2 regions of the Peribacillus sp. NJ4 genome follow, and region 1 is predicted to be linked to the other one. Evidence: riboswitches for the same ligand, from Rfam matches in the RefSeq annotation. Region 1 holds a riboswitch; the other holds the start of a gene.
What was found. Region 1 has a riboswitch for S-adenosylmethionine ahead of mmuP (S-methylmethionine permease). Riboswitches for the same ligand answer to the same signal wherever they lie in the genome.
Positions count from the first base shown of each region.

Region 2: linked by a shared signal. The riboswitch ahead of QUF94_RS21330 (methionine biosynthesis PLP-dependent protein) and the one ahead of mmuP (S-methylmethionine permease) in region 1 are both predicted to bind S-adenosylmethionine.

Region 1 is NZ_JAUCFQ010000001.1:2,508,015-2,523,287, forward strand. It holds gene QUF94_RS12625 (alpha/beta fold hydrolase) at 1-604, shown strand, start outside; gene QUF94_RS12630 (nitroreductase family protein) at 784-1,383, opposite strand; gene QUF94_RS12635 (ring-cleaving dioxygenase) at 1,627-2,604, shown strand; gene QUF94_RS12640 (ring-cleaving dioxygenase) at 2,629-3,576, shown strand; gene QUF94_RS12645 (alpha/beta hydrolase) at 3,576-4,184, shown strand; gene QUF94_RS12650 (flavin reductase family protein) at 4,205-4,813, shown strand; SAM riboswitch class I at 5,043-5,145, shown strand; gene mmuP (S-methylmethionine permease) at 5,228-6,616, shown strand; gene mmuM (homocysteine S-methyltransferase) at 6,613-7,575, shown strand; gene QUF94_RS12665 (hypothetical protein) at 8,172-8,339, shown strand; gene QUF94_RS12670 (helix-turn-helix domain-containing protein) at 9,202-9,600, opposite strand; gene QUF94_RS12675 (asparaginase) at 9,831-10,817, shown strand; gene aspA (aspartate ammonia-lyase) at 10,841-12,271, shown strand; gene glpT (glycerol-3-phosphate transporter) at 12,544-13,905, opposite strand; gene QUF94_RS12690 (DUF4309 domain-containing protein) at 14,878-15,273, shown strand, end outside.
Region 2 is NZ_JAUCFQ010000001.1:4,275,484-4,290,756, forward strand. It holds gene QUF94_RS21305 (NAD-dependent epimerase/dehydratase family protein) at 1-318, opposite strand, end outside; gene QUF94_RS21310 (PucR family transcriptional regulator) at 551-1,435, shown strand; gene QUF94_RS21315 (ABC transporter ATP-binding protein) at 1,560-2,705, shown strand; gene QUF94_RS21320 (hypothetical protein) at 2,773-3,015, opposite strand; gene fumC (class II fumarate hydratase) at 3,125-4,507, opposite strand; SAM riboswitch class I at 4,857-4,970, shown strand; gene QUF94_RS21330 (methionine biosynthesis PLP-dependent protein) at 5,056-6,168, shown strand; gene metC (cystathionine beta-lyase) at 6,165-7,346, shown strand; gene QUF94_RS21340 (type B 50S ribosomal protein L31) at 7,457-7,705, opposite strand; gene QUF94_RS21345 (ABC transporter ATP-binding protein) at 7,843-9,861, opposite strand; gene QUF94_RS21350 (ABC transporter ATP-binding protein) at 9,858-11,609, opposite strand; gene QUF94_RS21355 (hypothetical protein) at 12,122-12,292, shown strand; gene QUF94_RS21360 (DUF2515 family protein) at 12,401-13,504, shown strand; gene QUF94_RS21365 (hypothetical protein) at 13,579-13,932, shown strand; gene QUF94_RS21370 (peptidoglycan D,D-transpeptidase FtsI family protein) at 14,331-15,273, shown strand, end outside.

The sequences.
Region 1 (15,273 bases):
TGCCATTGCAAACGAGCCAATCAAGAATTTGATCCTCTCCGTTACACCGGTAGATTTCAGTGCCTCAGAATTTTTTGATAAATGGCAGGAAGCGTTAAAGGAAGGTACCGCGAATTTTGACGAGACGATCGATATTTATCAAACGATCCCAGCCAGTGCAGTCAAATATGGAATCCGGTTAATTACATCTCCAATCTATTTATCACCCTATTTATCTTTATTGAATCAAGCGGATGATGAGGAATACGTCCAAAATTGGCGCCGTTTCAATGCTTGGGCTAATGGGCATGTACCATTATCCGGAGCAGCCGCAAAACAAATAACCAAAGAACTTTTAATGAAAAATAGCTTGGTTAATGGTGGTTTCAAGGTAAGGGGAAAAAAAGCAAAGCTATCAAAAATTAATGCTAGTGTTTTGGTCATAGCTAGTAAGTATGATCGATTGGTCCCACAGGAAATGATTTATCCGGTAATGGAGCATTTAACATGCAAGGATAAGACATTCAGTCTACTGAAAAGTGGACATGCTGTAAAACAATATTCGGGTGAACTCCCATCTTATTTGAAGGAATGGCTACCAGGGCGTTCTTCCCCAATTCAATAGGTTACTAGGGGGGCGAAATGTACGTTTTGAACGACAATGAGTATAATAAAATCATGCCGGTTGTAGAATTTATGGGCTTTGCGTCATTGATATTTTCAAAATTCTTTGCTACATTCCCAGATTATTAAAGTGAAATAAAAGTAAGGGCTGGCTCAGTATGTAGAGCCGGCCCTAATGTATTATTGATAATATTTCACTCGTTCTTCAAGTGGTGAGACGGCTTTATCGCCAGGCTCTGCAGTGGGTTTTCCAAAAGGCATCTGTGCGATGAGTTTCCAGTCGCGTGATATATCCCATGTCTTTCTCACCTCGTCATCGATTAAAGGATTATAATGCTGAAGACTTGCACCAAACCCCTCAATTTCCAAGGAAGTCCATACGACAAATTGTAAAATGGCAGATGATTGGTTAGACCAAATCGGGAAGTTTTCGGCATACGTCTTGAATTGTTCTTGAAGCCTTTCTATAATGGCCTGATCTTCAAAGAATAAAACCGTACCATAACCATTTATAAATGACTTTATTTTTTCTTCCGTTTTTTCAAAATCTTTGTCACCGACTGCTTTTCTTAATGTTTCTTTTGTGATATTCCATAATTGGTCGTGGCTTTTCCCGGTTAAAACAATCACTCTTGCACTTTGTGAGTTGAAAGCGGAAGGGGAATATTGAACGGCATGATCGATAACTTCCTTAATCCTTTTATTAGGGACGACAATTTCCTTACTAAGGGAATAATATGAGCGCCTATCTTCAATTGCACTTGAAAAATCTTTAGCCATATATCACACCTCCATTAATTATACCGACTTATTTTGACCTGATATTATTATTTTATTAAGTGAATGGTTTGAAATATTTGAATCAGGAATGGTTGACAAATATATAAATGTCGTTTATCTTTAATTCAAGATATTTTTATTAAAAGTGTTGTGTATAACAGATTAGATACCTTGAATTCGAGATATTATTGGCGGATAATTCATCTCCTTAAGGGGAGATTTATAAAGATAGGAGTGGTACGGATGGAATTAAAAGGATTACATCATGTTTCGGCGATTACAGCTAGAGCGGGAAACAACTTTGAATTCTACACGAAAGTATTAGGGATGCGATTAATCAAAAAAACGGTGAATCAAGATGATATTCGTGTGTATCACTTATTTTATGGAGACCAAATTGGTTCACCGGGAACGGAACTGACATTTTTTGAAATTCCCAATGCTGCCCGCACTCATGAAGGAAACAATAGTATTTCAGAAATTTCTTTACGGGTGAGGGATGATGAAGCACTCGAATATTGGAAAAAACGGTTTGTGGAATCCAAGGTTGATCATGATGAAATATCAACCCGTTTCCAAAGGAAGGTTCTTTCTTTTAAAGATCCTGAAGGGCAAAGGCTTCTTCTTGTTTCCGATCAGGATAATAAAGGCGTTCAAGGAGGGTTACCATGGGATGGAAGCCCTGTACCGCAAGAGTTTTCCATACTAGGATTAGGACCAGTTAAACTTACTGTACCCAATATTGAACAAACGCAAAGCGTTCTTACCGAAGTATTGGGGTTCAGGAAATCAGGCACATACCCATCCTCAATTAGGGGGCAAAATCCGATTGTCGTCTACGAGACAGGTGAGGGAGGAACAGGAGCGGAAGTCCATGTCGAAGAAAGGAATGACATTCCCCGAGAACGATTGGGGAGAGGCGGAGTACACCATGTTGCCTTCCGGGTGGATAATGAAGTAGAACTGAGAAAATGGATAGAGAAAATTAGTGAATCGAAATTCGTGAACTCGGGATATGTGGACCGCTTTTATTTTCGTTCACTATATTTTAGGGAGCCGAATGGCATATTATTTGAATTAGCGACTGATGGACCTGGTTTTGCAGTGGATGAAGCAGAGGAGCACCTAGGCGAGAACCTTGCACTGCCACCATTTTTAGAATCGAAAAGAAAAGATATTGAATCGAATTTAAAACCCCTGAATACTAAATCAACAAATTAATCAACGGGAAAGGAAGTAATCGGCATGAGAAAGCAAAATGCAGGAATACATCATATAACCGCAATTGTAGGCAATCCTCAAGAGAATGTGGATTTTTATGCTGGAGTATTAGGAATGCGTATGGTGAAGAAAACTGTTAATTTTGATGATCCAGGCACCTATCACTTATATTTCGGAGATGAATCAGGTTCACCGGGTACTATCATCACTTTCTTTCCTTGGCCTGGGGCATACCGAGGGACAATTGGCTCTGGACAAGTGGGGATTACGACATATGCCATTCCGGAAGGTTCAATGGGCTTCTGGGAAATGCGTTTGGGTAAATTTAATATAGACTTTGAAAAGTCATCACGTTTCGGTGAGGAATATCTGAAATTCCAAGACCCACATGGTTTGCAACTTGAACTGGTTGAGCGTAAAGAAGGTAAAAATAGCGAGTGGTCATTCGGCGGTGTACCAGCTGATAAGGCAGTCAAGGGATTTGGCGGTGCTGTATTATTGACGTCAAAACCGATCAAAACGATGGAACTATTAGAGGAAGTGATGGGCCTGCAAAAGATCGGGGAAGAGGACGATTTCATCCGCTTCAAATCCACATCGGACATCGGAAATTTAATAGATGTTAAAAAAACCGTTTTGCCAAATGGAAAAATCGGAGTAGGAACTGTCCATCATCTGGCATGGCGTGCAAGCGATAATGAAGATCATAAAGAATGGCGAGAACATATCGGTAACAATGGCTATGGCGTGACCCCATTTACAGACCGTCAATACTTCGATGCCATTTATTTCCGGGAAGATGGAGGCATACTCTTTGAAGTTGCCACAGATCCACCTGGCTTTGCTCATGATGAGACGAAGGAAACGATGGGTAGTAAATTGATGCTCCCGCCATGGCTGGAAGAAAAAAGGGGAATCATGGAGAAAACGTTACTGCCGGCAGTGCCGAGAGTACTAGAGGAGGATAAATGATGAAACATATTTTTCAAAAAGGAAGTAATCCAGAAGCTCCGTTACTTTTGCTTTTACATGGTACTGGAGGAACGGAATCAGATCTCTTGCCATTATCGGAAATGGTTTCACCGGGTTCATCCGTATTGAGTGTACGGGGAAATGTCCTTGAAAACGGAATGCCTCGTTTTTTCCGCCGGTTAGCTGAAGGGGTTTTTGACGAAGAAGATTTGATTTTCCGTACGAATGAGCTTAATGACTTCTTGGAATTAGCGTCCGGACAATATGACTTCGACCGTGACAGAGTGGTAGCATTAGGTTATTCTAATGGTGCAAATATAGCGGCAAGTTTGATGTTCCATTTCGAAGGGGCACTACAAGGAGCGATTCTTCATCATCCAATGGTGCCTAGACGCGGGATTGCTATGCCGTCACTCTCAGATATACCAGTATTTATTGCTGCAGGTAAAAACGATCCGATTTGCCCGGCAGAAGAAACGGATGAACTTAATCAACTTTTATTGCAAGCTGGTGCTTCGGTGGAAGTTCACTGGGAAAATTACGGTCATCAGTTAACACGTTCAGAGGTCGAGGCAGCAGGTTCATGGTTTCATAAGAACTTTATATAAGAATGAAAGAGGGAATGAAGATGATTTCAGTAAATCCTGAAGGTCTGACTGAACGGGAAAATTATAAGTTTTTGACTGGAAGCATTATACCGAGACCCATAGCTCTCGTTACGACACAATCCGAAACCGGTACCATCAATATAGCGCCGTTCAGCTTTTTTAACATAGTCAGTTCCAATCCTCCGATGATTTCCATTTCTGTTCAACGGAAAGAAGGAGTTTCAAAGGACACTGCAAGAAATGCAATTCAATCAGGGGAATTCGTTGTTCATATCACTGATGAAAATAATGTTGCTGATGCAAATCGAACGGCCAAGGAACTCCCATCGGATGAAAGTGAATTGGGCCTGACCAATTTCACGACGGCTGTTAGTGATAAGGTATCCGTACCAGGATTGCAAGAAGCGAAGGTACGCTTTGAATGTACATTAGAGCATGCGATTCCATTGGGAGGTTCCCTAGATAAACCTGGTTGTGATTTATTGATAGGTAAAATAGTCTGCTATCATATAGAGCAAGATATTTACCATAATGGCCGAATTGACCAGAATGGGCTTAAACCTGTAGCAAGATTAGCGGGTCATACTTATACAAAACTAGGGGAATTATTTGAAATGGAACGACCTTAAGTGATAAGAAAGAAAAAATGGCGTCATCTTTTAAGATGTCGTCATTTTTTTTATACCAAAATTATTCCCGATTAGAATTATCTGCAATTCTAATACGGTGAGCGACTGTACCAAAACAAGCAATCATGCCGGAGGTGACAAAATCGTCTGAATGTAAAGGGAATTCTTTATATTCCAAAACAAAACTTGACAATTTTTTCATAGATTGATAAAGTTATAAAAAATTAATTTCTTATCCAGAGAGGTGGAGGGACTGGCCCTATGAAACCTCAGCAACAGGTCTGCTAAGACACTGTGCTAATTCCAGGGGGTGAAACCTTGATAGATAAGACCGTACGTTTTTATTTGTCAGTAGCGCACTCTTTTTAGAGTGCGTTTTCGTTTTTTCTGGATGCAGGATAAAGGAGAGTATGAATGGAGAACAAAAGGAAACAGGAATTTCAAAGGGAAATGAAAACACGGCATTTAATCATGCTATCGCTTGGCGGGGTGATTGGAACAGGTTTGTTCTTAAGTTCGGGTTATACGATTCAGCAGGCTGGCCCGTTGGGCACCATCCTTTCGTATCTGATTGGAGCATTAGTGGTTTATCTAGTCATGCTATGTCTAGGTGAACTGGCAGTACATATGCCCGAGACAGGTGCGTTTCATAGCTACGCAGCAAAATACATCGGACCAGGGACAGGGTTTACAGTAGCTTGGTTATATTGGTTAACCTGGACTGTTGCACTAGGTTCGGAATTCACGGCTGCAGGATTGTTGATGCAGCGATGGTTTCCATCAATCAATGTCTGGATATGGAGTGCTCTATTTGCCATATTGGTCTTGGCATTAAATGCTTGGACCGTTAAGTTTTTCGCTGAATCCGAATTTTGGTTTGCGTCTATAAAGGTAATTGCGATTGTGATATTTATTATTTTGGGAGCAGCGACAATGGTAGGTTTTATTCCAATGACTAACTCACAACCAGCACCGCTATTTTCCAATTTTACAAGTGCAGGTTTATTTCCGAATGGTGCTTTTGCCATTATAATGACGATGCTTGCGGTGAATTTCGCATTTTCTGGAACTGAATTAATCGGAATTGCAGCTGGAGAAACTGTGAATCCAGAAAAAACGATACCAAAGGCAATCCGCATGACATTATGGAGATTGATCATCTTTTTTGTAGGAACCATCGTTGTATTATCCGCATTATTGCCTGTTTCGGATGCAAGCGTATTAGAGAGCCCCTTTGTTGCAGTTCTTGAACGAATTGGAGTGCCATATGCAGCGGATATCATGAACTTTGTTATTTTAACTGCCATTTTGTCTGCTGCAAACTCAGGTCTATATGCCTCTTCCAGAATGCTTTGGTCCCTTGCAGATAAGAAAACGATATCACCAATATTTGCAAAATTAACAAAAAGAGGCGTTCCGATAAATGCAGTCATTTTCAGTATGTTGGGTGGTGGTTTAGCCTTGTTCTCGAGTATTATTGCACCGGATACGGTGTATATCGTCCTTGTATCCATTTCGGGTCTAGCCGTGGTTGTAGTTTGGATGAGTATTAGCGCTTCACAGTTCCTATTCCGAAGACGTTTTATAAAAGAAGGAAATTCAGTAAATGATTTGGCTTATCGTACACCATTATATCCGTTCGTACCAATCGTTTCTTTCATGCTTTGTCTTGCTTCATGTATAGGAATTGCCTTTGATCCTACACAACGGATAGCACTTTATTGTGGTATTCCATTTATTTTGTTTTGCTATGGAACTTATTATATTACACAATCTTCAAAGAAAAGAGGAGTAAAACCATGAAGAATAAAATAAACCCAATTGACGCTATTTTACGAGATCATTCAGTCATGATTCTGGACGGAGCTCTAGCTACAGAGCTCGAGCGGTATGGATGTGATTTGGACGATCCCCTGTGGTCTGCACGTGTATTACTTGAAAATCCAGAAGTGATTTATCAGGTTCACTCTGCATATTTTCGTGCTGGAGCGGACTGTGCGATAACTGCAAGCTACCAAGCCACCGTTGAAGGTTTCTCCCTGCGTGGGATCCAAGAAAAAGAGGCCATGGAGTTAATTCGGAAAACGGTGTTACTCGCAAGGAAAGCAAGGGATGATTATTGGAAGGATGAAACGCAAACAAATAGACCTAAGCCATTGGTTGCTGCATCAGTTGGACCTTATGGGGCGTACCTTGCAGATGGTTCAGAATATGTAGGAAACTATGGTGTTTCAGATGAAACCTTAGTAGAATTTCATCGCCCAAGAATATCAGCTTTGATTGAAGCAGGTGCTGATCTCTTAGCATTTGAAACGATTCCATCCCTTCAAGAAGCAAAAGTATTGGATTCATTATTGAAGGATTATCCAGAAGTGTATGCTTGGCTATCCTTTTCTTTGAAAGATGAGAAAGCGATAAGTGACGGTACATTGCTGGAGGAGTGTACGAGGTTGTTTGAGGAAAGTGAGCAAATTGCAGCGATTGGCATTAACTGTGCACCAGTATCAGTTGTCACGGAAGCTATCAATGTGTTGAGTGCAAACACGAAAAAACCAATTATTGTTTATCCGAATTCTGGTGAAACTTATAATCCGGATACCAAAACATGGCATGGTCAAGAATCTTGTAACAAGTTCAACCTGAAATCCGAAGAATGGCACCATGCAGGGGCACGTTTGATTGGAGGTTGCTGCAGAACGGCACCTCATCATATTGAAGAGATTTCAAGAAAGTGGCGACCATCCGAGGTGGTATCCTCATAGCCTTTTTTCTGGATTTCAAAATGTTTTTATTAGCTATGTAAGAAGTGGGAAAACCCTCCCTCTCGTCTTGTCAAAAATAAAAAGAACAGGAATCGTCTTAATCAGGCGGTTCCTGTTCTTTTTGTCTCTTTATTCAGATTTGAGTTATTGGAAGGAAAGGGAGAATTGCTTATTGTTTCTAGGGGCTTCTGAAATAAGTGATTCGTTTCATGTATGCACTTGACCGAATTGCGCCTACTTAACGGTGGTTGCGGATTTTGCCGCTTGATTGCCTGGATCATGATGTACAATTAGACGAATATTGAACGAGAAAGGAGGGATTTGGAAATATTAGTTGCTATCTCTCGGGATTAAGAGAGGAATGAATCCGATTTTGCAGCAGGTTCAGATTCACCTTTACTTATTTAGCCAAACTGCTTAAGGCAACAATGAAAAACAGCCTTCATTAAAGCAAGAAACAATGAAATATGAGTCAACCTAGAATGAAAGTTCCTTATTAATAAAATGATTCACGATCAGTAAAAAGGGAAATTAAATCATATTTTTTTTACGCTTGGGAAAACTAAATAAACAAGAATAGAAAGGAGAGAATGAATATGAGTCGTGGTAAAAATTTTAATCACAAAGAAAAAGGACATCCAGGGAATTTACCTAATAATAGAATAAGCGAAGAGAAAGAACATAGTCGACAATATGAACAGATTGAGGATATTGTCACACATGAAGCTTTTAAAAATCGTGAAAAAGAAGACGAGATGCCTTAATTATTTGGGAAGCAGTATATAGTTTAGTCATTTTTAAATATCGCTCATAACATAGTACTAGCAAGGTATTGCAATTATTATTGTTTGCATAAGCAATTTCCCATTCTAGTAAGGCTTATAAAATTTCGCTTTCCGAAAAACAGCACATGAATAATAACGTTTGTTCCACTTCATCATGATGGTTCCAACATTCAGCTTCGTATTTGCTTTTAAAGATTTCATTAATTTCCATATATGGGATTGGGAAAAAACCATGAGCTTTGCTATGGTTTTTTCTTTCATTGCAAATAATAAAGAGGGAAAGTCGGAGTGATTAAATGTAAATAAGCGTATAAATGGAGGGAAAAACGGAAGAATTACAAAAAATTCTGTTAAAATTTTTTGTAAGAAAAGTGGAAAACAGGATAAAAATAATGGAGGATCTATGATAAGACGACTTTCTTCTATTAAATGATAAAAACCTCCAACTTACTTTCTCGGGACATTAGTTTTCATTGCAGAGCCCAGACCAGTTAGTAGTATAATCTATTTGTACACATATTCTCTTTTCATAAAAAATAGCAATCATTTTAGTCATGAAAGTGCGAACTTCAATAACTAGGACAACTTATCCTAACAAAAGTTAAGGGAGTTCATGTTCTTAAAGAATCCATCAAGCCTACCATATCCTAATTTTCCAAGTAAGTTAAAACCCAACTATCAGGTGATAGTGCAATAAGTCCACTTTATAACTATAAGACCCTGCTTTATGTCATACGGTTATGTCCCTCATAAATGCTGCAGGAAAATAATAATGTCCGCAATTTGAATTCGTATATTTGTTGCTAAATGAAAGGTTATATCAGATTCCACTTACCAGAACTTAGCCCAATGGCTCTTTTGTTTTATTAAGTTTATCTCGATTTACTTCCACTTCTCGCTTAGCTCTAATAAAAGCAATAAATTGAATCGTTTCTTCTTCAGAAAGAGAAATTCCATCGACAGAAAGCTTCATATTTGATAAATCGGTTAATTCCAAGACCTGAAGTGATTCTGTGGAAACCTCTTTAGGCAGAGAAGCTGGATAATCTACTCTACCTAGAAGATAATCGGTGGATGTATCATATAAGCCGGCTAATAAATTAATCGTTTCTAATGAAGGGCGGCGGTGGCCCGATTCGTAACCTGCATAGGTACTCTTGGCGATTCCGAGCCTGTCAGCCGTATATTGCAAAGACCACCTTTTGCACTTCCTTAATGTAGTTAATCTATTTAATATCATTTTTATTACTCTCCTTTTATATAAATCCATTATACCATCATATGACAATAAAGTGTACGCGTAATGAATAACTTTAGCTTGATTTCACTCTTGAACAGAACTATAATTACATGTGATGTACGCGTAACATGAACATTTACAATGAATACATCCTTTCTGAGATGCTTAGAATGATTGGGATACAGGGAGGCTTTATAGGGGGTAGTAAATTGGAGGAATTGAAGTCAAAAATTAAGAAGTTGATGTTAATTACTACCGGTGGTACAATTGCATCGTTAGAAGGGGAAAATGGACTGGTTCCAGGGATGAAAGCTGACGAAATTTTAGGTCACCTTCCGGGATTAGATTTATGTCAGATTGATAGTAAGCCTTTGATGAATATCGATAGTACAAATATGCAGCCGGAAGATTGGACAGAAATGGCTCAATCCATCCATGAGCACTACCATGATTACGATGGCTTTGTGATCACCCATGGGACAGATACGATGGCTTACACTTCAGCTGCGCTCTCATATATGTTACAAGATTTAGGGAAACCAATTATTATTACAGGTTCTCAAATCCCAATTGCCTTTAAAAAGACGGATGCCAAAAGAAATATCTCTGATGCGATTCGGTTTGCTTGTGAAGATATTGGAGGCGTATATGTAGTTTTTGATGGTAGAGTCATCCAGGGTACAAGGGCCATTAAATTGAGAACGAAAAGCTATGATTCGTTTGAAAGTATTAATTATCCTTATATTGCTTCCATATCAAAAGATAAAATTGAGTATCTTAAGCCAGTTCAATCAACAAAGAATAAGAAAGCCAAGTTAGATGCTTCCATTTGTACTGATGTTGCTTTGGTAAAGCTATATCCGGGGATTAAGCCCGAATTCTTTGATTTTCTGAAAAATCAATACCGGGGAATTGTAATTGAAAGTTATGGGAGCGGCGGTATTCCGTTTCAAGGAAGAAATATTTTAGAGAAGTTGAATGAGTTGGTCGAGTGTGGAATATCCGTTGTCATTACTACCCAATGTTTAGAGGAAGGGGAGGATATGGATATATACGAAGTGGGACGAAAAGTAAATAAGAATGTCATCATTCGTTCCAGAAATATGAATACAGAAGCCATCGTTCCTAAGTTGATGTGGATATTAGCAAAGACACAGGATCCCAAAAAGGTGAAGGAATTGATGGAAACACCGATTGCAGAGGACATTACATTCTAGAACAAACAAAGGGGCAAGAGGAAATGTTGATAGATGAGAGAACATACCGAATTGAAAAAGACTTTCTTGGGGAAAAGGAAATTCCAGCAGATGTTTATTATGGAATACAAACTTTACGCGCTGTAGAAAATTTTCCGATTACCGGTTATAAAGTCAATGAAGAAATGATTCGTGCACTTGCTATGATAAAAAAAGCAGCCGCTTTAGCAAATATGGATACCAAACGCTTGTATGAAGGTATTGGAAACGCTATCGTTAAAGCTTCAGATGAAGTGATCGATGGAAAGTGGCATGAATATTTCATCGTTGACCCAATTCAAGGCGGCGCGGGCACTTCGATGAATATGAACATTAATGAAATCGTTGCCAACCGAGCGTTAGAACTTATGGGACACAATAAAGGTGATTATGTTCATGTTAGTCCAAACAGCCACGTTAACATGTCACAATCGACGAATGACGTATTTCCAACTGCCATTCATTTATCAACACTACGACTATTAGAGCAGTTAATACAAACAATGACAAAGATGAGTACGGTCCTAAAGAATAAAGCAAAACAATTTGATCATGTTATCAAAATGGGTCGCACACATCTTCAGGATGCAGTGCCAATTCGTCTCGGGCAAGAATTTGAAGCATATAGTCGCGTATTAGAGCGGGATATAAAAAGAATCAGTCAATCACGTCAACATTTATATGAAGTGAATATGGGAGCAACTGCAGTTGGAACGGGATTAAATGCAGATCCGCGTTACATTGAAAATGTTGTTAAGTATTTAGCTGAAATCAGTGAATTGCCACTTGTCGGAGCAGAACATTTAGTAGATGCAACCCAAAATACGGATGCATATACAGAAGTGTCAGCTTCATTGAAAGTATGTATGATGAATATGTCTAAAATTGCTAATGATTTACGTTTGATGGCTTCAGGACCAAGAGCGGGATTAGGAGAAATCACACTTCCAGCTCGTCAACCAGGTTCATCCATCATGCCAGGAAAAGTAAATCCAGTAATGCCAGAATTAATTAATCAAGTCGCTTTCCAAGTGATCGGGAACGATAATACGATATGCTTAGCATCAGAAGCGGGGCAACTAGAGTTGAATGTAATGGAGCCAGTGCTTGTATTCAATTTATTGCAATCTATCAGCATTATGAACAATGCTTTCAATGTCTTTACAGATTATTGTTTAGAAGGCATTGAAGCGAATGAGCAACATTTAAAAGATTATGTCGAACAAAGTGTTGGAGTGATTACAGCGGTCAACCCGCACCTTGGTTACGAAGTGGTTTCACGTATTGCGCGTGAAGCGATTTTAAAAGGAAAATCAGTTCGCGAACTTTGTTTACAGTATGATGTGTTAACTGAAGAAGAATTGGATTTAATTTTAAATCCTTATGAGATGACAAAGCCTGGTATAGCAGGTGCATCTCTTTTCGATCGGGAATAACCAGTAAATTTGTAGAAGACATTAAACTATATAATTTTGTTGGTATGACTATGCCTATTGGACCATTGGTTTATAGGCATAGTTTTTTATTATTTAATATGAAATTTTACTCATTCATATGCACACCTGCGTGCGAAGATAAAAAACCGAATATTCAGATTATAAATGAAGCTTGTAAGTTTATTTTGTGGTATTTTTGGCCATTGTCCTAAAAAATTAATCCCCCTTAGAAATACATCTAAAGGGGAAGCTTGAGCTAAATGTTTCCTGTATTAGCCTTTTACTACTTCCTGTCCACGAACATTCCATGTAAATGCAAAAACCACTACTGCCAGAACACAAGAAATTGTTATTAATGTAAAGCCTGCATTCCAACCTGCAAAGTCCACTACATATCCCATAATGGCATTAGCCGCTACTGATCCACCTAAATATCCAAATAAGCCAGTCAGTCCTGCTGCAGTACCGGCAGCTTTTTTAGGAACTAAATCAAGTGCTTGTAGACCAATTAACATTACAGGCCCATAAATTAAGAATCCAATCGCAATTAGTGAAATAATATCAATCATTGGGTTACCTGCAGGGTTAAACCAGTAAACAAGGACTGCGATTAATACTCCTAGCATAAAGACAACCCCGGCCGGTCCACGACGCCCTTTAAAAACTTTATCCGAGATATAACCGCATAATAAAGTTCCCGGAATGCCTGCCCATTCATATAAGAAATAAGCCGTACTGGACTCGTCCATGTTGAAGCCTTTTTCTTCGCTTAAATAGGTCGGAGCCCAATCAAGTACCCCATAACGGACGAAATAAACAAAGATGTTTGCAATCGCAATTGCCCAAACCCATTTGTTATTTAAAACATATTTAAATAATATCTCTTTTGTTGTCAATTCTGTTTCAAACGTTTTTTTCATTTTATTTGGAAAATCATTACGATACTCTTCAATTGGAGGTAATCCAACTGATTGTGGTGTATCGCGTATTAAGATAAATGAAATGATTGCGATTATAATAGCAACTATAGCAGGTAGTATAAAAACCCCTTCATAACCTGAATAAGAAGAACCCATAAATGTTGCAAAGATGGAGACACCTGCAATCGCCAATGGTGCCATTAAGCCACCACCCACGTTATGGGCAACATTCCATACCGCTGTTTTTCCCCCTCTTTCACTAACACTAAACCAGTGAACAAGTACTCGGCCTGATGGAGGCCAACCCATTCCTTGAAACCATCCATTAATGAATAACATGATGAACATAATTGCAACCGATGATGTGAAAAATGGAACGACGCCCATAAGTAAGCTAACAATTCCAGCAAGAATCAACCCTACTGGCAAGAAGTACCGTGCATTACTTCGGTCTGACACAGTTCCCATTACAAACTTACTTATCCCATATGAAATCGAAATGGCTGATAATGCAAGACCCAGCTCTCCAGTTGTAAACCCTTCCTCCTTTAAATATGGCATCGCCATGGTAAAGTTTTTGCGAATTAAATAGTACGCTGCATAACCAATGAAGATTCCGATGAAAACTTGTAATCTAAGTTTCTTATATTCAGAATCAATTTTTCCTTCAGGTAATCTTTCCACTGGTAGGGCAGGCTTAAATAATTTGAGCATCCAATTCCTCCTTATTATAATTTTGAACCAAGTTAAGTATCGATGTTGAAACATAAAAAAAACCCACACTTAAATAGCGCCCTTTTTGTTTAAAAGGTCTATTAAAGCATGAGTCTCCAAATCTCCATCATCGTTAACTTGTAATAAATATACTATCTTTATAAGAAAACGCTGTCAAATGTTTTTTTGTGCGGGTTTGGACAGTGTCTGGCGCCATTTGCATCAAGTTAACTAAATAAAATTGTTTTAGTCGTAGTTTTAAAATCAGGACAATTAGAATGAAATGTGGTCCACTTGAAATGGCATGATCGGTATTAATCTTTCGATTGAAAGGGTCATTAAATCGAGATAGAGCTAAATCGTAACGATGTGTTATGTTTTATGGGAATAACTAAATTAAGACAAGACGTCACAACTGTATAAAATGCAATGTCCCCTGATTGTAACTGGAATTCATAGCTTGAAGAAAGGCATTTATATTCGTTTTTACGGTAGATTCAGTAGCCTCTGCAAATGATGGCTACTTCATTCCCTTCTTCCGGTTTCGTTCCTGAAACAAAAAAGCAGCTCTTAATGTTTTGGAATGCTCATCACTTTGAAAAGATTTTTTTTAGTACGAATGGCATGTGTCCAAAATTCCAACGAATATTAATAGTAAAGGTAAAACCAAATGGAATAATATAGACAATTCATTCAGTAACAGTCTAAATCATTTGCACAGTATTATTTAGCCCAGTTTCCAAACGGCAAATAATTTTTGTTCCAAAAAACTTTCATTTTGTTGAAGAGATAACGTCCTTATTATGAGTGAAGAATGACACGTTTAAGAGGATTGAAGATGGTATTATTCTCAATTATTGAGCATATATAGAACTGCTGGATTACCTTGAATCTTCGGGATCCCTAATTAAAAACGGTTAAAATAGTGTAATTAGTCATTATCACGAGAAAGGGAGGATAACTTTGAAACAAGTGAATCGTTTTACCCGAAGCTTTACATTGCTAATGCTGGCATTTTTCATGTTTAGTGGGCAGGCTGCTTTTGCTTCTTCAGCTTCAATATCATCACAGTCCACGCCAGATCTCTTGATAAGGCAGATCATGGGATTAGCCTATGAATCCCAACAATCCATTAACAGTAAACCATTTTCTGTAGGTGATTCGTTGAAGAAAGTGGAAAAAGACTGGGGTACACCGGAAGATTTAAGTACAGTTGCAGCTAATTATTGGAGCCGTAATGTCCGATTCCTCTATGACGGCTCAACAGGTAGAAAAACGATTACCGCCATTGAGGATTTTGATCCGCAATTGCAAACGATTCATTTATCTAAGTTGAAGGGATTGATTGGTGAACCTGTAAGTGAAGAG
Region 2 (15,273 bases), 1.8 Mb from region 1:
ATCAATGCCCGGTTTGCTTGGATCCTTATAAACTGAGCAGCTTGAAATATATGTATAATGTTTAACCTGATTCAGTAATCTGCAAGATTTCTCTACAGTTCGAGGGATAAAACCCGATGTGTCAATGACTGCATCCCAATGTCTTTCCTTCAACATTTCCAGATCCCCGTCGCGGTCCCCTCTTAATTGTTCGATTTCGCCAAAAACATCAGGGTTGCTTCCACGATTAAAAAGTGTGACATCATGCCCTTTCTCAATCGCAGCTTTAACTAAATACCGGCCTATAAACCGTGTACCACCCAATATTAAAATGTTCATACAATCGCCTCCTCTTAAACGATATTCCATAAAGCATACGCAAAACCCTTGCCTAAAATTAACAATACTTTCAACTTTTCTTTCAACTCGCTTTTTAACCATGAATTTGCGTTACCGGAATGATTTGACCTTGTCAGGTGGTTTTTCTTAAAAACTAGTAATATTCTTAATCTTTTGCACTTTATTCTTTTTCGCTATAATGATATGGATATGAAGAAAGAAGGTGGAGACGATGCTTGAAAATCTTAAACAAAAATTCCCGAATACTATTACCAATAAAATGGATACTGATGAAATTTCTGAATATGTTTGGTTCGAAGACTCTAGAAGTATACTTGGGATTCCCCGTTCAGAAATCACAACAGAAGAAATCCGTTTATTGGAACTGCTATTTGCTCCTTCCATAAACCCAAATAACCCAAAAACGTATCAAGACGTATCATGGAAAACTTTTTTATCCGAACCGAATGCACCATTGCCCTTAACAAGCTGGGAGAATGTTCGATTCATTCATTTCAAGCTGACTCATGCTGATTTTTCCATCTCCGATTTTGAAGACGCCTTCCTCGCTTTCGTTCCATCTGACGCAGCATTGGTCTGGGAAAATGAAACGTCAGGAATCTTAATTGAAACGGACAAGGATGAATCTTTATCAAATAATGAACTAATCGCCATTTCTTCCACGCTTGAAAGTGACTTTTATGTAAAGACACGTATGTTCACCGGGCGCTTTCACCCTGTAAATCAAGACCTTCATCATCACAGGAACCAGGAGAAAAAATGTTTTGATTTGGCACAAGTGCATCTGCCGGATCTAAAGGTTGCTAATTTGGCAGACATCATCCCCCACTCATTAATAAATGACCCTTCCGTTACGAATGCAAGGTGGTATATCAATGAGATTCTCGGCAAGACCAAGCAGGATACTGAACTTATCAAAACGATCAAAACGTATATCGAATGTAATTCCAATGCCACCTATGCCGCCAAACAGCTTTATATACATCGGAACAGCTTACAATACCGGATAGATAAATTCTCTGAAAGAACTGGTCTCGATATTAGGAACTTTCGTCACGCCTTGACTGCGTACTTGATTCTTTTACTGAATGAATAATTTTCATTACAAACAGGGGTTTTTTTCCTTTTTTGTGCAATGTGCCCATACTTTTTTCTAAACTGATAGCTTAGACTATATTTAATTGGTACAAGTAATCAAGAGTTTAAAAGGGGGATTTTTCATGGCAGAGTTAGTATTAGATCATATATTCAAGATTTATGATAAAAAGGTGACAGCTGTTAAAGACTTCAACCTTCGTGTTGCCGATAAGGAATTCATAGTTTTTGTGGGACCTTCAGGCTGCGGCAAATCGACGACTTTACGGATGATTGCCGGACTGGAAGACATTTCCCAAGGGGATTTATTTATAGACGGCAAGCGAGTCAATGATGTCCCCCCTAAAGATCGTGATATTGCGATGGTTTTCCAGAACTATGCCTTATATCCACATATGTCAGTCTATGACAATATGGCATTTGGATTAAAGCTCCGGAAAACGCCAAAAGCGGAGATCAAGCAAAGGGTCAATGAAGCTGCAAGGATCCTCGGACTTGAAGAGCTGCTAAATAGGAAACCGAAAGCCCTTTCAGGTGGTCAGCGCCAGCGTGTGGCACTAGGCCGTGCAATTGTAAGGGATGCAAAAGTATTTTTAATGGATGAGCCATTATCCAACCTCGACGCAAAGCTGCGGGTTCAAATGCGTGCTGAAATCGCAAAACTACATAAACGGCTGGACACCACAACGATATATGTCACACATGACCAAACAGAGGCAATGACCATGGCGACACGCCTTGTCGTAATGAAAGATGGTATCATCCAACAGGTCGGTGCCCCAAAAGACGTTTACGAGAAACCCATAAACGTTTTTGTCGGCGGCTTCATCGGATCGCCTGCCATGAACTTCTTTACCGGAACATTAAAAGAAGGCATGTTTAAAATTGGCGAACAAACGCTTGAAATACCCGGATTGAAGATGAAAATGCTGCGTGATCAAGGATATGTCGGAAAAGAAATGATCCTTGGTATCCGTCCGGAGGATTTCCATAACGAAGGAGATTACTTCACGGAGTCCCCCAACAGTACATTCACAACCCAAATTGATGTAGCTGAACTCATGGGCGCGGAGATCATGCTTTACTCCACATTAGAGGGGCAGGACTTCGTCGCACGGGTAGATGCCAAGAATATTATCCAGGCAGGCGAGAACATAAAACTAGCCCTTGACATGAATAAAGCACACTTTTTTGATAAAGGGACCGAACATCGCATTTTAGTTGAAGAGGACGAACAAATGCAGGAAAGCATGAAGTTATCTGCCAATTAAACGTAAAAAGACCCGTTCATGAATGGGTCTTTTTTTCGTTTATTCAAATATTAAATAAGGGTCAAATCTATTCCTGGACCAATACCACTTCATCATGTCCGCATTCAGAGCATTTCATAAGATGCGGGCATTGGCCTTTTTGAAGGGATTGAGGGTATCCATCGTTCAGCTTAAGTGTGTCGATATCCATATAAGCACTGTAATCATCATCGTAATCCATGAATTTCCCTTTATCCTCAAGATTGCTGCTGCATTCCGGGCAATTTACATGAATTTTTCTTAGACCGTTGCAAAGCGGGCATAAAGACATTGTTATTCCTCCTGTTCCCGATACTTATGATCTCAGTATTTGTTGCTTTCATTATTTTAACACATGGAAACACCCTCCCTAAAACCGGCGGGAGGGCACTCCTATGGAATTATTTATTAACCATGTCAGCGGGATCGACCCATGCTTTGAATTCATCTTCCGTGAGGAACTCCAATTTCAAGGCCGCTTCTTTTAAGGTAGAGTTGTCCTTGAATGCAGTTTTGGCGATCTTGGCTGCTTTTTCATAACCAATATGCGGGTTCAATGCTGTTACCAACATAAGGGAGCGATCTACATTTTCTTTGATCTTATCTTCATTTGCAGTGATGCCAACCGCACAATTAATGTTAAAAGAGTGAATGCCTTCCGTCAATAATTTCACTGTTTGTAGGAAGTTATAGATGATGACTGGTTTGAATACGTTCAATTCAAAGTTACCTTGGCTTGCTGCAAATCCAATTGTAGCATCGTTACCAACGATTTGTGTCGCAATCATGGTAAGCGCTTCACTCTGTGTTGGATTGACTTTACCCGGCATGATGGAGCTGCCTGGCTCATTTTCAGGAATGGCTATTTCGCCGATTCCGCTTCTAGGACCACTTGCCAGCCATCTGACATCGTTCGCAATTTTCATTAAATCCGCTGCCAATGCTTTCAAAGCACCGTGTGCATAAACGATTTCGTTATGGCTTGTCAATGCATGGAACTTATTATCCGATGTGACGAAAGGATGTCCTGTATCTGCTGCAATTTGTTTTGCGGAAAGTCCCGGGAATTCTTTTTTTGTATTGATTCCGGTTCCTACTGCCGTTCCGCCTAGAGCCAGGTTCAATAATTTTTGGCTGCTTTCCTCAATCATCGCTAGATCTTTATCAAGCATCGCTTTCCAGCCAGAAATTTCTTGTCCTAATGTCAGTGGTGTTGCATCTTGAAGATGTGTCCGGCCAATCTTCACGACATCCCAAAACTCTTTTTCTTTTGAATCGAATGTATCACGAAGTGCTTTGATGGCAGGAACCAACTTTTCAGCGACCTCCATAAAGGCTGCAATATGCATGGCGGTCGGGAAAGTATCATTGGAGCTTTGTGCCTTGTTTACATCATCATTCGGGTGAAGTGTTTCCGATTCACCATTTTCTTTTAACCATTCATTCCCTTTGTTAGCGACCACTTCATTCACGTTCATATTACTTTGCGTCCCGCTTCCCGTTTGCCAAACTACAAGCGGGAAATGTTCATCAAGCGTACCTTCAAGGATTTCGCCGCAAATCTTAACGATGGCATTCTTTTTAACTTCTGAAAGATCACCGAGATCATAGTTCACCTTTGCCGCAGCTTGTTTAACGTATGCAAATGCACGAACCAATTCAATCGGCATTTTTTCATTACCGATTTTGAAATTGTTACGGCTTCTCTCGGTCTGTGCTCCCCAATATTTATCGGCAGGAACTTTCACTTCACCCATCGTATCTCGTTCGATTCTGTAATCCATGTGTTCTCCTCCTATGTTTGCACTATTCATCGAAGACCTTAAGTATATGAAATGAATAATGTCGTATTATTCTCTCTCCTTACATTGTACAAACTTTATTATTTTAAAGCAAAAATATCCGGCCAGGCCTCCCCTTTTTCTGAAAAATTCAATTAATTCATTCAACAGGATCATTCAGGATTATCCCTGACCACATGCAAATTCCGGATATTCTTTTTAGACACGTAAAGTGTTGACACCGCTAGGCTCCAATAGACCTAGTCATGAACATCGAAGCAATATCCATCAAACTTGTTCTTGACAGTATTTTGTATTTATAGTAAATTCAAAAGAAATTGAATAATCTAAACTCTTATCGAGAGAGGTATAGGGAATGGCCCGATGACACCTCAGCAACCTTCATTTGTTTCAAACCAATGAAAAGGTGCTAATTCCACAAGTTTGTGAACTTGGAAGATAAGAAGAATGACTCGTCCCTACTTAATCAAAGTCTTCTTCTTAAAGAAGACTTTTTTTATTTTATATAACTCAAAGGAGCAGTGAAAACTATGTACAAAACTGAAACATATCTTGCTCAATTAGGAAATCGCAGCGAAACGGCGACAGGAACAGTCAATCCGCCGGTATACTTTTCAACTGCTTTTCGCCACGAAGGAATCGGTCAATCGACTGGATTCGATTACACAAGGACAGGTAATCCTACACGCCAACTATTGGAACGATCCATCGCCGATCTGGAAAAAGGCGACCAAGGGTATGCCTGCAGTTCAGGAATGGCAGCCATTTCTACTATACTGGCCTTATTTAAATCAGGTGATGCATGGATTGTCAGCGAAGATCTTTATGGGGGTACATATCGTCTGTTAGAACAAGGTTTTAAGAAATGGGGGTTGCAGTGTGACTATGTGAACACTTGTTGTTTGGAGGATATCGAAAAAGCCATCACTCCTCACACGAAAGCCATCTTCATTGAAACTCCCACTAACCCTCTTATGCAGCAAACGGATATTAGCGCCGTTGCCGCATTGGCCAAACGATTTGATTTATTGTTAATCGTTGATAATACTTTTTACACGCCTCTTATTCAACAACCCATCCTGCTTGGAGCGGATATTGTGATTCACAGTGCTACCAAGTATCTCGGTGGTCATAATGATGTGCTGGCCGGACTGATCGTGGCCAGCGGCGCGGAATTATGTGATGCACTTGCCTTCCATCATAATGGTACTGGTGCTGTCTTGAGCCCCTTTGATTCTTGGCTGTTGATGCGCGGAATGAAAACCCTGGCATTGCGGATGGATCGTCATGAAAAGAATGCAAAGGTACTTGTAGATTACTTGTCGGAACATGATTGTGTTACGGACGTATTGTATCCCGGTAGGGGCGGCATGATTTCCTTCCGCATCATTGAAGAAGCGGCGGTCAACCCATTTTTACAATCACTCTCATTAATTTCGTTTGCAGAAAGCCTTGGTGGGGTCGAAAGCTTCATCACCTATCCTGCTACACAAACACATGCCGATATACCTCTTGAAGTCAGAACGGCCAATGGGGTTTGTAATCGCCTGCTTCGCTTCTCCGTCGGCATTGAGGACAGCGACGATTTGATTCAGGATTTACAGGAAGCATTCGCACACGTAAAAAGGGAGGCACTACGATGACCGATCATGATTTTAGCTTTGAAACCAAATTACTCCATAATCAACATAAATTCGATCCGGCAACAGGCGGTGTGAGCGTCCCCATTCAGCACGCTTCCACTTTCCATCAATCCGATATCGATCAATTCGGTAAATATGATTACAGCAGAAGCGGGAACCCAACTCGCGAAGCGCTGGAAGATATCATTGCCGAACTTGAGGAAGGCACACACGGTTTTGCCTTTTCATCAGGAATGGCAGCCATTTCAACAGCTTTCCTGCTGTTGTCTGCCGGAGACCATATCGTCATTTCCGAAGACGTGTACGGAGGAACGTTCAGGATGGTCACAAGTGTTTTGACACGTTTCAATATTGAGCATACTTTCGTTGATATGACGGATCTTGAAAGCATCAAAGCGGCCATTCAGCCAAATACGAGAGCCATATACATCGAAACGCCTTCAAATCCATTACTTAAAGTGACCGATATTAAAGCCGTTTGTGAAATCGCAAAAAAAGCCGGGGCCTTAAGTTTTGTTGATAATACATTCTTGACGCCAGCATTACAGAAACCACTGAATCTGGGCGCTGATGTTGTCCTTCATAGTGCGACGAAGTTTTTATCCGGACATAGTGATGTGGTAGCTGGACTTGCTGTAGTGAAAGATCCGGAATTGGCAGTAAGACTCGGTTCCCTCCAAAACTCCTTTGGAGCGATTCTTGGTGTCCAGGACGCCTGGCTAGTAATGAGAGGTCTGAAAACCTTGTCCGTTAGAATGGAGCACTCCCAAAAAGGGGCAGAAAAGATTGCCGCCTACTTAAAGAAGCAGCCCTTGGTTAAAAAAGTGTATTATCCCGGCCTAGCAGATCATCCACAGCACGCCATCCAGAAAGGCCAGTCACTTGGAGCCGGTGCGGTCCTATCATTTGAATTGGAAAGCGAAGAAGTCTTCCGCTCTTTCGTGAACACTGTCGAGCTTCCTGTTTTTGCCGTAAGCCTTGGAGCTGTCGAATCCATATTATCCTACCCGGCCAAAATGTCCCACGCTGCCATGCCTGCTGATGAAAGGGAAAAGCGGGGCATCACGAACAGCTTGCTTCGTCTCTCTGTCGGACTTGAAAATCCGGACGATTTAATCAAGGACTTCGATGCGGCCCTTGTAAATATTGCAAAAGGGGAAGCAATTGCTGCGAAATGAAAAAAGGAGGGGTGCCCCATATTTATGGGCACCCTTTTTGTTTGCATCATTTAAATTCTTGTTCAACCCATCCATAACAAAAGGCTAACGATTTCCCGATGGCCTTACTCTCATTTCTTCATATTATATTTATCCAGGAAGCGATCCACCCGTCCGCCCTTTTCAGCAAACTTCTGCTTTCCAGTATAAAAAGGGTGCGTATCCGAACTAATCTCCACTTTTAATAATGGATACGTTTGGCCGTCTTCCCATTCGATCGTTTCATTGGATGTTTTCGTGGAACCTGTCAAAAATTTATAACCGCTGTTGGTATCCATGAATACTACTTGTCGATAATCGGGATGAATTTCTTGTTTCACTATTATCACCTCATCGTTAGTATAGGTATATGTTAAACGTAATGATTACTATTATCAAGAATTGTGCTTGAAGGTGCCAATAACGGCACCTTCATTATAAGTTTAATCTTGATTATCCATACTTATTCAATTGTGTTTCAACCGGCCATCCCTTTATGCGGCCCAGCCTGCAGCTCATACATTTGATAGTACTTCCCTTTTAGTTCCATTAATTCTTCATGTGTACCTTGCTCAGCAATCCGCCCTTTATCCAGTACAAGAATTTGGTCGGCATTTTTAATCGTGGAGAGTCTATGTGCAATGATGAAGGTCGTTCTCCCTTTTTTCAGCACTTCCATTCCCTTCTGGATAATTGCCTCGGTTTCTGTGTCGATGCTTGCCGTCGCTTCATCCAAAATCAATATCGCCGGATTGAATGCAAGAGCACGTGCAAAAGAGATTAGCTGCCGCTGTCCAGAAGACAACGTTCCTCCTTTTTCAATCACAGGTTCATCCAGCCCTAAAGGAAGATGCTTCAGCACTTTGTCGCCCCCTACATCCCTTAATGATTTTTCAACCATTTCCCTTGTGATGCCTTTATGATTCAGACTGATATTGGAAGCAATGGTGCCAGTAAATAAATAGGGATCCTGGAGGACGATTCCCATATGCTCCCTAAGCGTTTGATGGGGAATATCCAAAATATTTCTTCCGTCAATTTTGATTTGCCCATCACTACTGTCATAAAAACGGAACAATAAATTCATTATGGAACTTTTTCCTGATCCAGTATGGCCAACTAAAGCGATCGTTTCCCCTTGTTTAGCTGAGAAGGAAATGTCCCTTAACACATATTCATTATCCTTATAGCCAAAAGAAACATTTTCGAATTGCACGTTTCCTTTGTATCTGGATATGTTTTCATCACTGACTGCCAATCCCTGCTCATCCAATAAACTGAATGCCCGCTCCCCTGCAACAAGTGCCTGTTCTAGGTTAGCGAACTGATTGACGATTCCGTGAAGCGGATGAAGCAGGCGGCTGATCAAATCAACAATTGCATACATCATCCCTAAAGAAATGGCTGAACTCGCTGTAAGGGAAATCCCCCCGAAATACCAGACGAATGCCACTAGCGCCAGAACTTTAATGACACCAATTAAGTTTCCACCCGTCAACGAATTCAAATGGAGCATTTTATTTTGATAGGAATAGTGCTCCCGGTTCAAATTTTCAAAAGATTGCTTCGTCTCCTTTTCACGTCCAAATGCCTGAATGATGCTCATTCCAGAAATGGATTCATTGATCATCCCATTAATATCGCTGACCCGTTCCCGAATGATGTGATTATATTTTGAGGCGAATTTACGGTATACCGTCGTCCAGATAACGATGATCGGAATGAGTAAAAGCCCAATGGTACCGACACGTGCATCCAGAATGAACAAAGCAATCAGAACGCCGAAGATATTAATCGTACTCGAGAAGAAGTTGGCGAGCACCGTTACATATAATTCCCGGATCGCTTCCGTATCATTAGTGACCCTGGCTACCACTTTTCCCGCTGGCATATTATCGAAATAGCGTATCGGTAAACGGGAAATATGCGTAAAAATATCATTTCGCATCTTTTGAATGATTCGGTTCGCCGCTTTCTGCAAATAAAAACTCTGCCCATATTGAAAAATGGAGGAAATGATGACAAGGCCAAAATAAAAAGCCACAAGCTTAAAAATTCGCGGAATTTCCGGTTGATAAAACCGCATCACTTCCTGACTGGTCAATTTAACCGCTTGCACCCGTTGCTCTTTCCCGTCTTTCTTGATGATCAACGATTGGTTCTCCAAGCTTCTTCGGCCATCCATAGGCACGGCTTCATCTACGAAGACAAATTGATTGCCAACCTGCAAAACGCGGACTTCCCTGCCTTTCATCTCACCTTCATTAAAGTAATCGGCCCGTTTATACCAATTTTCATCATACTTAACAGCATCTTTTCCTTTAACCGTTTCATACCAGGAAGATTCGATGCCAAGTATATGTGAATCGATGATTTTCTTGGCAATGAATGGACCCGTCAAATCGGCGGCTACCGAAAGTGCCAGCATGATCAGGGCGCCAATGATCAATTTTTTATATAGTGCAGCATAATTAAAAAGTTTCTTTACGACCTTCATGCCTTCACCTCCGTCCCTTGGTCAACCTGCTGTCGATCGTATTGCTCCCTATACCAGCCATTATTCTGCAGTAAATCTCCGTGAGTCCCCTCTTCGATGACCTCCCCGCTGTCCAACACGATAATCCTATCCGCGTGCTGAACGGCTGATAAGCGATGTGTTGTGATGATGGTCGTTTTCCCTGCCCGTTCATTTTGAATGTTTTCGATGATGGTCGTTTCCGTTTTCGCATCTACAGCGGATAAGGAATCATCCAATATAAGGATTTCCGGATTTTTGATCAGTGCCCTGGCAATCGAGATCCTCTGCTTTTGCCCTCCAGATAGAGCGACACCTTTCTCACCGACGAGTGTCTCAAGACGGTTAGGCAGCATCATTAAGTCCTTCTCAAAATCCGCAAGCCGGATAGCTTCAGCTAGTTCATCTTCTGTTGCATCCATTTTACCGAATAAGATATTTTCCCTAACAGACTTCGAGAATAAAAAATGGTCCTGTGGAACGTAACCGATCCAGTTACGAATATCTTCCAGATCCAGTTGCTCCAACGGAATTCCCGCCAAAGCAATTTCTCCTGTTCCTAGAGGATATTCCCGTAGCAATTGCTTCACGAATGTCGTTTTTCCACTTCCTGTTTTCCCGACGATACCCAATGTTTGACCACGCTCAAGCTGTACAGAAATATTGGATAGATTGACTACTGAAGAGGAAGGGTATGTAAAAAACACTTGATCGAATTCAATATTTTCCGGATTTGGAATACTCTCCAAACCCAATGGGTTCTTCACATCCGCTTCATATGAAAGGGTATCTTGAACACGATCCAGCGAAGCATTTCCCCTTTGCATGACATTGATCAGTTCACCCACCGCAATCATCGGCCAAATTAACATGCCTAGGTAAACATTGAACGAAACCAGTCCGCCAAGAGTTATGGCCTGTTGAAAAACAAGATAAGCCCCATAGCCCAAACCGATTAAATAACTGATTCCGATGATGATGCTGATCGTTGGATCAAAAAGGGCGTCGATTCTAGCCACGGCGAGATTTTTGCGATATACATCCTCCGTCATTTCATCAAATCGTTTTTCATCCTCCCGTTCCTGGACATAAGCCCGGATGACACGGATACCTGAAATGGATTCCAGGACCTTGTCATTTAAAGAACCGAAGGCAGCTTGTGCATCAGTAAAACGTTTGTAAATTTTTTTCACGTATATTTGCATCATCACTGCCATGATCGGAAGTGGCAGCACCGCCGCAATCGTCAACTGCCAGCTGATGGTGGCTCCCATCATGACCACAACCGTAATGGTGAACAGCACCGCATCAACTAGCGTCAATATCCCGAAACCAGCTGTGAGGGATATTGCCTTTAAATCATTGGTTGCCCTTGCCATTAAATCCCCTGTACGGTTTTTTTCATAAAAAGTCGGCGTCATTTTCAGCAAATGGCCCATAAATCCGGACCTTAGTTTTCGTTCGGCCAAGTTTCCGCCGCCGAATAACAGATAACTCCATAAGTACCCAAATAGGTAGCTGCCGCTCAGTACCAGAAGCAAATAAATAACGTATTTCATGACATCTTCCTGCGTCATGCTTCCACTGTTCATATCATCGATGGCATTCCCGACTAATTTTGGCGGGATCACCTCCAAGATATTCACTAGACATAGGAATAAAATGGCCAAGGTATAACGCCGCCACTGTTCTTTAAAGAACCAGGACAACTTTTTAAAAATCGCAAACATGAATTCCCCTCCCTTTTGTTCAAACCTTTCCCTTCGCTAACCGCTTTCTGGATCTCCGGGGTGCAGTAAGATTCCCAATTTCTTTTGTCTCATTTAAAATTCCTCCTATCTTTTATATGGAAAGGATGCTATTGCACCTGAATCCAAAATGCCAAAAAAGCCTCCGCCAATTAGCGGAAGCTTTTTTAGATGTGTAAGAACACATATAAAAGCGCAGGCCGCGAAAATTCCACAACCTGCGCTTAAAATGATGAATGAACACGTTCTCAATCCTTTGTCTAGAACGACAAAGTCTCAGGGCAGGCGGACGTATGATATTCGGTTGTAACATCCATATGCTTAACTGATTTAGTCATGACGTTCGCCTCCTTTTACATTGATTAATGGTAATTTTTAACTTATATTTAAAGATTACTACGTGTGTATATTTTTGTCAATTGTGACTTTTCTAGATTATTGATGGATAATCCTTTATTCTTATAAGAATGACGTAACCTAAGGAGGTTCAGCATATGCACTGGAGAAAATATATACTCCTGGCGGTTCCCTTTTTACTTTCATCCATTTTCATCTTATTTGCCGTACCGGTCCAATATAGACCGTTATCCTTCATTCCTGTGTTACTTTTCTGGATAGTTTATTATATTTTATTGTACAGGGAAAAGAAGAAGAAAAATAACTGATGACAAAAGAAAACCATCAAGGGCGTTGCAAATGTAACGCCCCTTTCTTGACGGCTCTGCATATAATGATCGAAAAACATTCGTGGTGATCGTATGTTCTCCCAATATGTGCAGAAGTTGTTAGGCAAAAACCCTGTCAAAACCAAACCCATCATCGATGCTGAAAGATATGACACGCTAAAATCCCATTTACAAAAAGAGCTATTTCAGCCTTTGGATGAGTCAAAAGTTTTTTTTCCGGAGGAAACCGCCCTTGTAAAAAGCATTCGTACCGAAACGGCTGCCTTGAACAGGAACAATATCACAAGAACACAAGCATATCTCGCCTTTTACAATCGTAATCCAGAGGTCCATTGGGCCTTTTTAGCACATATGGTTTCGAGGAATGGAGGATACCATATGACTGACTTGAAAAGTTCATCCATGACCCATCTTCTTGACAAAGCGGAACGGCAGAAATTTTTCCTGTTCCTTGAGCGCGCCAATTCAGCCATATTTGCCGATGCCTTCCCCCAGCTCCTTTTATATGAACTTTCTAAACAAAAAGCACTTCCAATAAGGAAATATTTACAGGTATTCCGCATTTCAAGATTCATGGCCCCGATTTGGGAATCTTTCATCGAAGAACCACATTCACCCCTTTTGACAACATCCCTCATCATTAATGAACAAAGAATGCTTCAGGAAAGGGTACTAAAACGTACCCGCCATGGTGAAATCCTCCGAAGGCTTGATTTTCAGCTTCAGGAATACTTAGGCTTCATGAATGTGATCTTCCCTTACGAAAACAAGCAAGACGGACTCCATTCCTTGACAGGCCTGACCGTTGAACGCTTTGCCGATCCGAAACAGCGTATAGAAACGGGAAAATTCTTATATGGGCTTCTTTTTCAGCATCCGGTTGTTTTTCGCGGTGTTAGCCAATTTACAAAAGAGGTCCCACACACGGGTTCCAGAGAGGATTACTGGAAAAAAATATATACCTCAGACCCAACCACGGCAAAAGATGCTAAAGTCTACAGCCCCACTCTTCATGATGCATGGGCAGATCAAATAGTCTTTCCTCTCCCTCCCATTGATTGGTTCTCGAATGAAAGCTTCATAGAAGATTTACGAAGCTCACCGATTACTAAAAAGGCGGACCTGACCAACAAGGTGCTCGAAAATGTCAAGCAGCTCAAGACCCTTAACGGAATGAAAGCCATTTTCTAGCATCAGGCCTCTTACTTTGAATATCCCATCCTCCATTTGGCAAGAATGGTTAGCAAAAAGAATGGGTGATTCAAATGAGAGGCATTGTACTATTGAATCCAAACTACAGATTCGGGGATTTACATACTAACGAAAGCTTTACAATCCAAAAGATCATGACGGACAAGTATAGGGACGAAATGAATATTTCCCCGGTCATACTGAATCCGTATCAAATCCATCCTTATTACACCATCCCGCATGAGCTTCTATTCAATTTACAGAAGCGAAAAACGGATCAAATCGATTGCCTGATACTTCACTCTATAGAAACGATTGAACGTTTCATCTATATTTACCCGGAAAAATGGCTTGAGCTATGCGGATATTTCAAAGAAATTATCAGTGTGGCGACTCTAACTCCCGTTAGGAAATCTGAAGCAAATTAATGCTTGAATAAAAAATCATGGTACTTAAGGCATTGTGAATGAATTCTCGAAGGTTTAAAGTCATTGATCGTTCATTCACCATGACCATCTCTCCAAGTACTTTGATTTGAGCATTCCTTTTTCACATGAGCAACTCTATAAAGCATCTCTCCTCTTGATTGCCGCCGTGCTGCTTCCCCCACTCTTTATCTATTAGAACCCCACCCAAATCATTTGTCATATAAATTTAAATAAATTTTCCCAATTGAGAGACTACTAGGAATTTTATAACTCTTAAACAATCTTTTGGAAATATAGATAAATTTACGGATAAAGCATAGAAAAATAAGTTAATTTTATATATCATTGGAGATAGGAATTTTCTTATTTTTTACTTTTACTAGAAAGGAATGTTAATCATGGCCAAAGAAAAAAAGAAAAAAACCCCAATTCCTTTCCGACTGAACTTTATGTTCTTTTTAATATTCATTTTATTTTCAAGCTTAATAATCCGGCTTGGCATCGTCCAAATCGTGTATGGGGATGATTACCTTCGCGAAGTCGACCGAACGGAAAACGATGTGGCCAATACTCCCGTTCCCCGTGGTAAGATGTATGACCGCAACTTGAATCCGGTCGTTGATAATGAGCCGCGGAACGCCATCACTTATACGAAATACCCGAATACGAAAGCGGCTGATATGGTGAAGACGGCGGAGGTCCTTGCTACCTTGATAGAAAAAGATACAAAAAAGGTAACACTGCCGGATAAAAAGGATTTTTGGATTTTAAAACATCCAAAAGAAGCCGAATCCTTGATTACCAAAGCCGAGAGGAAGAAAGTAATCGAAAAGAAACTGGAGCAAAAAGATTTATACAAACTTCAAATGGAACGGGTAACCGATGAAAATATCAAGAAATTCACCAAGGATGAGTTGGAAGTGATCGCCATCTTTCGGGAATTCAATAGTGGCTATGCCCTCGCACCGTCAATCGTGAAGAATAAAGATGTCACCACAAAAGAATTCGCCAGGGTTAGTGAACATTTGGATGAAATGCCCGGCGTGGATGTAACGACGGATTGGGAAAGGACATATAAGTATGACAAGACCCTCCGGTCGGTTCTAGGCAAAGTCTCTTCTTCCGAAGAAGGCATTCCCAGTGAAAATATTGACTATTATCTGGCACGCGACTATACCAGGAATGACCGGGTCGGAAAAAGTTATATCGAAAAACAATATGAAGATGTTCTGCGCGGTCAAAAGACGCGGATTGAAAATGTGCTGAGCAAAGGGGAAGTCCTCAAAACGAATACCCTCACTGAAGGGCAAAGCGGAAAAGACTTGATCCTGACAATTGATA